3 regions of the Streptomyces sp. NPDC127068 genome follow, and region 2 is predicted to be linked to each of the others. Evidence: riboswitches for the same ligand, from Rfam matches in the RefSeq annotation. Region 2 holds a riboswitch; each other region holds the start of a gene.

Region 1 (4,062 bases), on a different contig from region 2:
AACCGTCGTCGACGAGGATCTCGGCGGCGTCCAGCAACTCGACGGGATCGGGCAGCAGGGTCCGCTCGTCGGCGATGACCTCCAGCTTGACCAGGTCGGTGCCGAGCGCCTCCCGGGCCAGCCGCGCGGTGAGCACCGCCTCCCCGGCGGTGAAGCAGCCCGCGGTGTTGGGCAGCACCCGGATGCCGAGCCGGTCCAGCACGGACAGCACCGAGCCGGCGGTCGTCGGGTCGACCCGTCGCATCGCGACGGTGGTCAGCTCGGTGCCGGAGGCCACCAGCGAGCGTTCCAGCACGTCGAGGCTGGGGGCGCCGCCGGTGCCCATGATCAGCCGGGAGCCGTAGCTCCGGCCGCCGAGGACGAAGGGGTCGTCGGCCACGTCAGCCTCCCTGGACCGCGGTGAGGACCTCGACGCGGTCGCCGTCCGCGAGCACGACCCGCGGCCAGCCCGTGCGCGGGACGACCGTCTCGTTGAGGGCGGCGGCCACTCCGCCGGGCGCGGTGGTGAGCGAGGCGACCAGGTCGCCGAGGGTCGTCCCGGGGGTGACGTCCCGGTGCTCGCCGTTGAGGGTGACGCTCAGGGTCGTGGACCCGGGGGCGGGTGACGCGCTCATGCGGGCTGCTCCTGGGGGAGGCGGGCGAACCGGAGGGGGGTGAAGGGGCGTGCGGCGTCCGGCAGTGCACCGTGCACCAGGGCGTGGGCCAGGACGTCCCCGGTGACGGGGGTGAGCAGCACGCCGTTGCGGTGGTGGCCGGTGGCCAGCAGCAGCCCGTCCAAGGCGGTGGGGCCGAGCAGGGGAGCGTTGTCGGGCGAGCCGGGCCGTAGCCCCGCACGGGTCTCGACGAGCGGCAGTTCGGTGATGCCGGGGACCAGCTCGTGGGCGTCCCGCAGCAGTTCGTACACGCCGCCCGCGGTGACGGTGGTGTCCCAGCCCAGTTCCTCGCTGGTGGCTCCGAGGACCAGCTCACCGTCCTCGCGCGGCACCAGGTACACCTGCCCGCCGCGCACCACCGCCCGCACGGTCCGACTCAGGAACGGGCCGAAGCCGGGCGGCACCCTCAGCCGCAGGATCTGCCCCTTGACGGGCCGTACCGGTGGCACGACCTCGTCGGGGACCCCCGCGAGTCGTCCGCTGCGGCTGCCCGCGGCGAGGACGACCTGCCCGGCCGCCAGCTCGGTGCCGTCGGCGAGCAGGGCGCCCGCGGCCCGCTCCCGGCGGACGACCAGGTGTTCGGCCCGCTGCCGGTGGAAGACCACACCGGCCGACGCACAGGCGGTGACCAGGGCCGCGGCCAGCCGCCGCGGGTCGATCTGGTGGTCGTCGTCCACCCGCAGCCCGCCGCGCACGCCCGGCGCCAGCATCGGTTCGAGCCGCCGGCACTCCCGACCGTTGAGCCACTGGGGCGTCAGTCCCGCCGCGGTCTGCACGGCGTGCAACTCCCGCAGCTGGGACCGGTCGTCGGCGTCGAGGGCGACGGCGAGGGTGCCGCAGCGCCGGTAGCCGAGGTCCGCCCCGGTGACTTCGGACAGTTCGGCGACGAACGCCGGATAGGCCCGGGCCGAGGCGGTGTTGAGGGCGAGGAGCTGCTCCTCGCCGGGGTGCAGTTCGGTGACCGCGGCGAGCATCCCGGCCGCCACCTGCGCGGCGCCGCCGCCCGGCGCGGGGTCCACCAGCGCGGTGCTCAGACCGCGCCCGGCGGCCCGCCAGGCCGTCACCAGACCGATGATCCCGCCGCCCACCACCAGGACGTCCGCTGAACGAGACATGGGTGCTCCGCTCCTCCCTTCGCCGGCATGACCCGGATCAGGTTCGTACGGTCGGAGGCCGGTCAGCCTCCCTCTCAGCCCGGTGCGTCCGGGCTCCCGCGAGTTACGTTGGCCACCCTAACCCGATGCCCCGCACCCCAGTAAGGGAGTCGTGTCCCGTGCCCGACCAGCCGCACCGCCCCGACGCACCGGCCGCGCCCTCGCTCGACGGACGGGTCCTGGTACCCGTGGCCGACCAGGCGCCCGGCCAGGTCGGCACCCGCACCCGCTTCGCCTACCACGAGCGCGACGGCGTGGTCTGGGCCGACTACGCGGGCGGCGAGGTGGTCCGCGGCCACCTCGTCGGCACCCGCACCGGGGACCGGCTGGACTTCCGGTACGTCCAACTGCGCAGCGACGGGACGACCGCATCCGGACACTGCGCGTCCCGGGTGGTCGCCCTGCCGGACGGGCGGGTGCGGCTGTGGGAGACCTGGGAGTGGGAGTCCCACGAGGGGCGGGGAACGAGCGTGGTGGAGGAGACACCGCCCGAGCCGGGACCGACCGCCGACTGAGCCGGCGTCCGGGTGTCTAGGGTGACGACCGGGGACAGCCGGATGCCGGCCGACGGCCCCACGACCCAACGAGGCGGACGAGGGCGACATGCCAGACGAGACAGCCGAGACAGCCGAAACGTACGAGGCACCCGGGGCGACCGAAACGACTGGGACGACCGGGACGACCGGGGCCACGGAGACGGGCGCGGCGGGCAGGACGGCCGCGACGGCCGAACCGGGCAGTACGGCGGAGCGGCCACCGGGCGTCGTCATCGCGGGCGCGGGCATGGCCGGGGTGCAGACCGCGGTCGCCCTGCGCGAACAGGGCTTCGCCGGACCGGTCGTCCTGATCGGAGCCGAACCCCACCAGCCCTACGACCGGCCGCCGTTGTCCAAGGCCGTGCTCCTGGGCAAGGCCGAGGACTCCGCCTTCGACGTGGACTTCGGGGCGCTCGGCATCGACCTGCGGCTCGGCCTGGAGGTCACCGGCGTCCGCCCCGACGACCACGCACTCGACACCGAGGCCGGACCCGTCCCGTACGACACGCTGGTCATCGCGACCGGCGCCGAACCGATCCGGTTGCCGGGCGCGGACGGCGTCCCCGGAGTGCACCTGCTGCGCACCCTGGACGACGCCGAGCGGCTGCGCCCGGTGCTCGCCGACCAGCACGACGTCGTGGTGGTCGGCGCCGGCTGGATCGGCGCCGAGTTCGCGACGGCCGCCCGTGAGGCGGGCTGCGCGGTGACCGTGGTGGAGGCCGCCGACCGGCCGCTCGCCGGCGCCCTGCCCGCCGAGGTCGCCGCCCCCATGGCCGACTGGTACGCGGAGGCCGGGGCCACCCTGCGCACCCGGGCGCGCGTGGTCCGCGTCCAGCCGGGCGAAGTGGTCCTGGACGACGGCGGCGTGCTGCCCGCCGGCGCGGTGGTGGTGGGCATCGGCGCCCGCCCCGCCACCGACTGGCTCGCCGGCTCCGGGATCGCACTCGGCGCGCACCGGGAAGTACTTGCCGACGACCACCTGCGGACCTCGGTGCCCGACGTCTACGCGGTCGGCGACTGCGCCTCCTTCCCCTCCGCCCGGTACGGCGAACGCCTGCTGGTGCACCACTGGGACAACGCGCTCCAGGGCCCGCGCACGGTCGCCGCCGGCATCGTCGGCGAGGTGCCCGCCGTGTACGACCCGGTGCCGTACTTCTGGTCCGAGCAGTTCGGGCGCTTCGTCCAGTACGCGGGCCACCACGAAGGCGCCGACGCGGTGGTGTGGCGCGGGGAGCCCTCGGGCGCCGCCTGGTCGGTGTGCTGGCTGCGCGGCGGGCGGCTGGTGGCGCTGCTGGCCGTGGGGCGCCCCCGGGACCTGGCCCAGGGACGCAAGCTGATCGAGTCCGGCGCGGTGCTCGACACCGGGCTGCTGGTGGACCCGGCGCGCCCCCTGAAGTCGGCCGTCCGCTGACCCTCCGGGGCGGGCCGCCGGTGGGGCCGACCGGCCCCACCGGCAGCGGGCCGCTTTTCCGATGTCAGAAGGAAGTGGCAGGCTGGGGTACGTGACCGAGATTGACGCAAAGATTGATGCTCTCGTCCCCGCCTGGCTGACCCTCCCGGACATCGCCGAGCGGCTCGGCGTGGAGGTGACCCGTGTTCGGCAGCTCGTCAAGGAGGGCCAGCTGATCGCGGTGCGCCGCGGCGAGAACAGGGCCCTGCACGTACCCGCGGCCTTCATCGACGACGACAAGGTCGTCAAGGGCCTGAGCGGCACCTTGA
Region 2 (4,062 bases):
CCGGACCCTGCTCGCCACCGGCTGGGTCTTCGGCGCGATCACCGCCGCCGCGATCCTCGTCGCCGCGGCCGGACTGCTGTTCGCCGCACTGCGGAACAACGCGACGGCGCTGCGGGACGCCCCGCGGCGCGAGATCGACGAACGGGTCGAACTGGCCCGCGAGGTGTGGCGCGACGCCCTGGTGGAGCACGGCATCGTGCCCTTCCTCCGCACCGCCCTGGCGAACGCCCCAAAACCCGACGCCGGGGCTGCCGGGACCGGCGGAACGTACGGCCCGGCGGCCCCGGCGGGTGCCGGCACCTCCGGTCGGATGCCGCACCTCGGCTACCACCGGCCGGGGTTCAGCAGCCCCGACCGGGGCTCGACGGGGCCGCGCCCCAGCTATTCGAGCCCGGACTTCAGCAGCCCGGACTTCGGCGGGCCCGAACACCCACCGGAGTAGCCCGCCGCACTCGGGCACGCGTCCGGCGGCGGGCCCGCGCGGACCTCCCGCGCGGACCCGCCGCAGCTCGGGCCGGTCGCGCCCGCTACGCCAGCGGGAGGTAGACCCGGTTGCCCGAGGCCGCGAACTCCTTGGACTTCTGGAGCATGCCCTCGGCGACCTCCTCCGCGGAGGCGTCCGCAGCGGCGTCGCCGCCGAACCGCTCGTTGATGCTCTGGCTGATCTTCATCGAGCAGAACTTCGGCCCGCACATGGAACAGAAGTGCGCCGTCTTCGCGGGTTCCGCGGGCAGGGTCTCGTCATGGAAGGACCGTGCCGTGTCGGGGTCGAGGGCCAGGTTGAACTGGTCCTCCCAGCGGAACTCGAAACGGGCGTCGGAGAGCGCGTCGTCCCACTCCTGGGCCCCGGGATGCCCCTTCGCCAGGTCCGCGGCATGGGCGGCGATCTTGTACGTGATGACCCCGGTCTTCACGTCGTCACGGTTGGGCAGGCCCAGGTGCTCCTTGGGCGTGACGTAGCAGAGCATCGCGGTGCCCCACCAGGCGATCATGGCGGCGCCGATCCCGGACGTGATGTGGTCGTAGGCGGGCGCGATGTCGGTGGTCAGGGGACCCAGGGTGTAGAACGGGGCCTCCTCGCAGATCTCCTGCTGGAGGTCGATGTTCTCCTTGATCTTGTGCATCGGCACGTGTCCGGGGCCCTCGATCATGGTCTGGACGTCGAAGCCCTTGGCGATCCGGTTCAGTTCACCGAGGGTGCGCAACTCCGCGAACTGCGCCTCGTCGTTGGCGTCCGCGATGGAACCGGGGCGCAGCCCGTCGCCCAGGGAGTACGTGACGTCGTAGGCGGCGAGGATCTCGCACAGTTCCTCGAAGTTCTCGTACAGGAAGGACTCCTTGTGGTGCGCCAGGCACCACGCGGCCATGATCGATCCGCCGCGCGACACGATGCCGGTCTTGCGGCGCGCCGTGAGCGGTACGTACGGCAGCCGGACGCCCGCGTGGACGGTCATGTAGTCCACGCCCTGCTGGGCCTGCTCGATGACCGTGTCCTTGTAGATCTCCCAGGTCAGTTCCTCCGCCCGGCCGTCCACCTTCTCCAACGCCTGGTAGAGCGGCACCGTTCCGATCGGCACGGGGGAGTTGCGCAGCACCCACTCCCGGGTGGTGTGGATGTTGCGGCCGGTGGACAGGTCCATGACGGTGTCGGCGCCCCAACGGGTGGCCCAGGTCATCTTGTCCACCTCCTCCTCGATGGACGAGGTGACGGCGGAGTTGCCGATGTTGGCGTTGACCTTCACCAGGAACCGCTTGCCGATGATCATCGGCTCGATCTCCGGGTGGTTCACGTTCGCGGGCAGCACCGCCCGGCCGGCGGCGATCTCGGCCCGTACGACCTCGGGTTCGACGTTCTCGCGGAGCGCCACGAACTCCATCTCGGGCGTGACCTCACCGCGGCGCGCGTAGGCGAGTTGGGTGACGTGCTTTCCGTCGCGGCCCCGTCGGGGCTGGCGGGGGCGCCCCGGGAACACCGCGTCCAGGTTGCGCAGACCCCCGCGCGGCGAGGTGTGCTTGAGCCCGTCGTCCTCGGGGCGGGCCGGACGTCCCGCGTACTCCTCGGTGTCGCCGCGCGCGATGATCCAGTTCTCCCGTAGCGGCGCCAACCCGCGGCGGACGTCGGTGTCCGCGTGCGGATCGGTGTACGGGCCGGAGGTGTCGTACAGGGTGATCGACCGGCCGTTGGTGAGGTGGACCTGACGGACCGGCACGCGCAGGTCGGGGCGGGGGCCCTCGACGTACGCCTTGTGCCAACCGACGGTCGGCCCGGGGTCCGCAGTGTCCGTGGGGGCCGCAGTGTCCGTGGGATCGGTGGGGTCGGGCGCGGTCACGGCAGGCGTGCGTGCGTCCTTGATGGTCATGAGACCTACTCCCTACGCCGGCATTACCCGGTAACAGGTTCAGCGGTCGACGCAGCGGTTCTCCGCCGGAGCACCCGTCCGCGTGAAGCGTCGAGCAGGTCCGGGTACGGAGGTCAGCGCCCTCTCAGCCCGGTGCTCCGAGCTCCCGCGTGTGCAAAGGTGCCCCCACGCTAGCGTCATGTCTGGCGTGCTGAACAGTGGGCCCCGCCCGTTCTTGCGATGATCGGGCGGTGACCACCACGCCGCAGCCTCCCGTCCCGCCCGCCGGACAGCCCTGGTCGCCGTCCCCCGCGACGGCCCCGGAGTCGACCGCCCACGGCCACGGCCACGGTCCGGACGGCCACGGCGGCCAGGGAGGAGGCGGGGGAGGCCACGGGGGCCACGGGGGCCACGGGCATTCTCACTCCCACGGTCCGGCGGCGCCCGTCTCGGCCCGCTTGCGCCGCATCATCGCCGCGGTGCTGATCCCCTTCGCCACGGCCGTCGTCGTGGGGCTGGTCGTCCTGTGGCCGGGCGGCGCCCCCACCCACGAGCGCACGGGCGTCGGCTTCGACCGGCAGACCGAGCAGGCGACGGTCACCCGGGTCGACCGGGTCGACTGCAAGTCCGTCAACGCGGGCGCCGTCCCGCCGACCGGAGACACCTCGACCCCTGAGGGCAGTCAGGCGCAGCAGCGGTCGACCGGCGACTGCGGCAAGGCCACCGTCAAGGTCACCACGGGTCCGCACGCGGGTCGGACGTTCACCGAGATCGTGCAGCCCGATGCCTCGCGGAAGCTGGAACAGGGCCAGAAGGTGATCGTCGCCTACGCCCCCGACGCGCCGCGGGACCTCCAGTACTCGGTCGCGGACACCAACCGTCGGCTTCCGATGGTGCTGTTGGCCGGACTGTTCGCGCTCGCCGTGGTGCTCGTCGGCCGGCTGCGCGGGCTGATGGCCCTGGTGGCCCTCGCGGTGAGCTTCCTGATCCTGACGTTCTTCATCCTGCCCGCGATCCTCCAGGGCTCGAATCCGCTGGTCGTCGCGGTGGTCGGGGCGAGCGCGATCATGCTGATCGCCTTGTACATGTGCCACGGGCTGTCCGCCCGCACCTCGGTGGCCGTGCTCGGCACGCTGGTGTCCCTGCTGCTGATCGGGGTGTTGGGTTCCCTGTTCATCGGCTGGGCCTCGCTCACCGGGGACACCGACGACAACACCGGTCTGATCCACGGGCTGTACCCGGGGATCGACATGAGCGGTCTGCTGCTGGCCGGGGTGATCATCGGTTCGCTCGGCGTGCTGGACGACGTGACCGTCACCCAGACCTCGGCGGTCTGGGAGTTGCACCAGGCCGATCCGACGATGAGTCGCCGCGCGCTGTACCGCGCGGGCATCCGCATCGGGCGGGACCACATCGCCTCGGTGGTCAACACCCTGGTCCTGGCCTATGCGGGCGCGGCGCTGCCGTTGCTGCTGCTGTTCTCGATCGCGCAGAGTTCCGTGGGCACGGTGGCCAACAGCGAGTTGGTCGCCGAGGAGATCGTCCGGACGCTGGTCGGATCGATCGGCCTGGTGGCGTCCGTGCCGGTCACGACGGCCTTGGCCACGCTGGTGGTGGCCGCGGACCGCCCGGGAACGGGCGCCGCTCCCGCGCGTACCGTCCCGTCGCCCGGGGGCCGGGGCCGCCGCCGCCGCAAGGCGCGTACGGGCGGCTGAACCGTCCG
Region 3 (4,062 bases), on a different contig from region 2:
GAAGCGCACGGTCGCGCCGTCCAGCCGCAGCGCCGCTTCGGTGTCGGTGTCCGTGCCGGTGTCCTTGCCGGTGCCGGTCGTGGTGCCGGTGCCGGTGGTGGCCGGGTTCGCGGTCATCAGAACTCCCCCGCATGGTCGGTACGGAGGCGTTCGAGGAGCAGCAGGGACACGGCGCACACCACCATCAGGAGGGTCGAGAGGGCCATGGCCTGGCCGTAGTTCAGTTCCCCGGCGCGGCCCAGGAGTCGGGCGACGGCGACGGGCAGGGTCGGTTCGTCGGGGCGGGCGATGAACACCGTGGCCCCGAACTCGCCCAGCGAGACGGCGAAGGCGAACCCGGCGGCGATCAGCAGCGCCCGCCGCACCAGGGGCAGGTCCACCTCGCGCCAGGCCCGCCACGGCGAGGCGCCGAGCACGGCCGCCGCCTCCCGCAGCCGCCCGTCGACGGACCTGAGGACGGGCAGCATCGTGCGCACCACGAACGGCACCCCGACCAGGGCCTGCGCCAGCGGCACCAGCCACCAGGAGGCCCGCAGGTCGAGCGGCGGCTCGTCCAGGGTGATCAGGAACCCGAAGCCGACGGTGACCGCGGACACCCCCAGCGGCAGCATGAGCAGCGCGTCGAAGCCGCGCACCAGGCGCCCCGCGCGCCGGGTCAGTGCGGCGGCGGCGAGCCCCCCGATGACCAGGGCGATGGCGGTGGCGGCGAGCGCGTACAGCAGGGAGTTGCCGATGGCGTCGATGGGCGGCACGAGGAACGCGCCGCCCTCGGCGGAGGTGAGCGCCCGGTAGTAGGTGAGGGTGAAGGCCCCGTCGGCGTCCTGGAAGGAGCGGGCCACCAGCACCCCGAGGGGCAGCACGATCAGCCCGGCGACGGTGGCCAGCACCCCGGCGAGCAGCGCCCACTGCCCCGCACCGCGCGGGCGGCGCGCGGTGATCGAGGGGTCGACCAGCCGTAGCCCGTGCTCCCGGCGGCGCACGCTCCAGGCGTGGACGGCGAGGATCAGACCGACGGCGACGAACTGCACCAGGGTGAGCACGGCCGCGCTGGAGAGGTCGAAGATCTGGGAGGTCTGCCGGTAGATCTCCACTTCCAGGGTGGAGAACGCGGGGCCGCCGAGGATCTGCACCACGCCGAAGGAGGTGAAGGTGAACAGGAACACCATCAGGGTGGCTCCCGCGACGGCGGGCCGCAGCGCGGGCAGGGTCACCGTCCGCCAGGCGGCGAACCGGGAGGCGCCGAGCACCCGGGCGGCCTCCTCCTGCCGGGGGTCGAGTTGGGCCCAGAGTCCGCCCACGGTGCGCACCACGACCGCGTAGTTGAAGAAGACGTGCGCCAGCAGGATCGCCCACACGGTGGTGTCGAGCCGTACGCCGGCCGCCCGGTCCAGCAGACCGCCGCGGCCGAGGAGGGCGAGGAACGCCGAGCCGGCGACGACGGTGGGCAGCACGAAGGGCACGGTGACCACGGCCCGCAGCACCTGCTTGCCGGGGAAGGCGAACCGGGCGAAGACGTAGGCGCCGGGCAGCGCGATCAGCAGGGTCAGCGCCGTCGAGGCGAGGGCCTGCCAGGTGGTGAACCACAGCACCTCGCGGATCTCCGGGCGGGCCAGCACCTCCCCGATCGCCCCGAGCTGCCAGACGCCCTCCGGCCGCAGCCCGCGCGCCACGATCGCGGTCACCGGGTAGGCGAAGAACACCGCGAAGAACACCACCGGCAGCGCCATCAGCGCGCAGCGCAGCAGGGCGCCCCGGCGATCCGACCGGGTGCGCGGGGCCGCGGGCCCGGGGGCGTCGGTGCGCCCGGGGCCCGTGCCGGCCGCCGCCCCCGACCCGAGCGGGTCACCGGGGCGGGGGGCGTCGGCCGCGCGGCCTACTTCACTACGAGCGAGGTCCACTGCTTGACCCACTGGTCACGGTGGTCGGCGATCCGCTCCGGGTCCATCGTCAGCGGCGAGGGCACCTCCACCGCGTACCGGGCGAAGTCCGCGGGGACCTTGACGTCCTTGTGCACGGGGTCCACGAACATGTTCAGCGGCAGGTCCGCCTGGAAGGTGCGCTCGCTCATGAAGTCCAGCAGGGCCTTGCCGCCCTCCGGGTTCTTCGCACCCGCGAGCAGCCCCGCGTACTCCGCCTGCTGGAAGCAGGTGCCGGTGGAGACGCCGGTCGGCGCCTCGGCGGGCTTGGGGTCGGAGTAGATCGCCTCGACGGGCGGGGAGGAGGCGTACGAGACGACGAGCGGACGGTCGCCGCCGGCCTTCTTGCCGCCGGCGGAACCGGAGAACTCCTCGTTGTACGCCTGGTCCCAGCCGTCCACGACCTTGACGCCGTTGTCCTTCAGCTTCTTCCAGTAGTCGGGCCACGCGGCGCCGCCCTGCTGGGCGACGGTGCCCATGAGGAAGCCGAGGCCGGGCGAGGAGGTGGCCGGGTTCTCCACCACGAGGAGGTTCTTGTACGCCGGCTTCACCAGGTCGTCGAAGGTCTCCGGCGGGGTCACGCCCTTGTCCGCGAAGTACTTCTTGTCGTAGTTGACGCATATCTCGCCGGTGTCGACGAGGGTGACCCGGTCCTGCTTGTCGAGCAACGGCCGCTTCGGGAGCCGGACGCTGTCCGCGCCCGCCGCCTCGTACGGCGTGAAGAGGTCGTTGTCGAGGCCGCGGGAGAGCAGGGTGTTGTCGATGCCGAAGAACACGTCGCCCTGCGGGTTGCCCTTGGTCAGGATGGCCTTGTTGACGGCGACGCCCGCGTCCCCGTCCTCCAGGACCTTGAGCGTGTAACCGGACTCCTTCTCGAACTCCTCCAGCACCTCTTCGGAGGCGGCGAAGGAGCTGTGGCTGACCAGGGTGACCGTCTTGGACGCGCTGCCGTGCCCGTCGTCGCTGCTCTCGGCGCAGCCGGAGAGGGTGACGAGGCCCAGCCCGGCCGCGAGGGCGACGGCGGTGGCCTTCTTGGTGGTGCTCACGTGGTTGTTCCTCCTGGAGCGGACCAGGAAGAGACGCGGCCCCGCCCGCGGCCCCCGGGGCGGGAGCGCGGGCAGGGCGCAACAGCTTGAGTGGTGACCGAACTTCCTACCCGGAATGACCCGGGCGAGGTTCAGAGGGTCTGCGGCCCGCCGGTGTGACCCGGCTGCCGCACTCTCAGCGCTGTGGCGCTCCCCTGTCGGAAAATGCAGTTGTCTGTCGTGAACGTGCTGCGAATGGCGCGAACCGCTCGCTGCGCACAGGGTGCTATGCGGGCGTTCGGGACAAGAGTACCGCTCTAGCGTTCGGATGCCGCCAGCTGTCCACAGGCCCCGTCGATCTCCTGGCCCCGGGTGTCCCGGACGGTCACCGCCACCCCGTGCGCGGCGATGGCCTCCACGAACGCCTTCTCGTCCTCGGGACGGGACGCGGTCCACTTCGAGCCGGGCGTCGGATTGAGCGGGATCAGGTTGACGTGCACCCGCTTGTTCTTGAGCAGTCGGCCGAGCAGGTCACCGCGCCACGCCTGGTCGTTGATGTCCCGGATCAGGGCGTACTCGATGGACAGCCGCCGACCGGACCGCTCGGTGTACTCCCAGCCGGCGTCGAGGACCTCCCGGACCTTCCAGCGCGTGTTGACCGGGACGAGGGTGTCGCGCAGCTCGTCGTCGGGCGCGTGCAGGGAGATCGCGAGCCGGCACTTGAAGCCCTCGTCGGTGAACCGGCGGATCGCGGGGACGAGCCCGACCGTCGACACCGTGATCCCGCGCTGGGACAGGCCGAGGCCGTCCGGCTCCGGGTCGGTGAGGCGACGGATCGCCCCCACGACGCGGTTGTAGTTGGCCAGCGGCTCGCCCATGCCCATGAACACGATGTTCGACAGGCGCGCCGGGCCGCCGGGGATCTCCCCGTCCCGCAGCGCGCGCATGCCGTCCACGATCTGGTGCACGATCTCGGCCGTCGACAGATTGCGGTCCAGCCCCGCCTGGCCGGTGGCGCAGAAGGGGCAGTTCATTCCGCAGCCGGCCTGGGAGCTGATGCACATGGTGACCCGGTCCGGGTACCGCATCAGCACCGACTCCACGAGGGTGCCGTCGAACAG

What was found. Region 2 has a riboswitch for thiamine pyrophosphate ahead of thiC (phosphomethylpyrimidine synthase ThiC). Riboswitches for the same ligand answer to the same signal wherever they lie in the genome.
Region 1: another riboswitch for thiamine pyrophosphate. It lies ahead of thiO (glycine oxidase ThiO); the one in region 2 lies ahead of thiC (phosphomethylpyrimidine synthase ThiC).
Region 3: another riboswitch for thiamine pyrophosphate. It lies ahead of ACFWIA_RS09375 (thiamine ABC transporter substrate binding subunit); the one in region 2 lies ahead of thiC (phosphomethylpyrimidine synthase ThiC).

The regions. Positions count from the first base shown of each region.
Region 1 covers NZ_JBHXEN010000032.1:38,402-42,463, forward strand. The annotation lists gene ACFWIA_RS20875 (thiazole synthase) at 1-379, opposite strand, end outside; gene thiS (sulfur carrier protein ThiS) at 381-614, opposite strand; gene thiO (glycine oxidase ThiO) at 611-1,768, opposite strand; TPP riboswitch at 1,765-1,878, opposite strand; gene ACFWIA_RS20890 (hypothetical protein) at 1,927-2,322, shown strand; gene ACFWIA_RS20895 (NAD(P)/FAD-dependent oxidoreductase) at 2,591-3,754, shown strand; gene ACFWIA_RS20900 (Rv2175c family DNA-binding protein) at 3,846-4,062, shown strand, end outside.
Region 2 covers NZ_JBHXEN010000025.1:11,447-15,508, reverse strand. The annotation lists gene ACFWIA_RS17525 (hypothetical protein) at 1-442, shown strand, start outside; gene thiC (phosphomethylpyrimidine synthase ThiC) at 528-2,360, opposite strand; TPP riboswitch at 2,353-2,519, opposite strand; gene ACFWIA_RS17515 (YibE/F family protein) at 2,591-4,054, shown strand.
Region 3 covers NZ_JBHXEN010000011.1:69,129-73,190, reverse strand. The annotation lists gene ACFWIA_RS09385 (ABC transporter ATP-binding protein) at 1-117, opposite strand, end outside; gene ACFWIA_RS09380 (ABC transporter permease) at 117-1,727, opposite strand; gene ACFWIA_RS09375 (thiamine ABC transporter substrate binding subunit) at 1,874-2,962, opposite strand; TPP riboswitch at 3,048-3,168, opposite strand; gene rlmN (23S rRNA (adenine(2503)-C(2))-methyltransferase RlmN) at 3,259-4,062, opposite strand, start outside.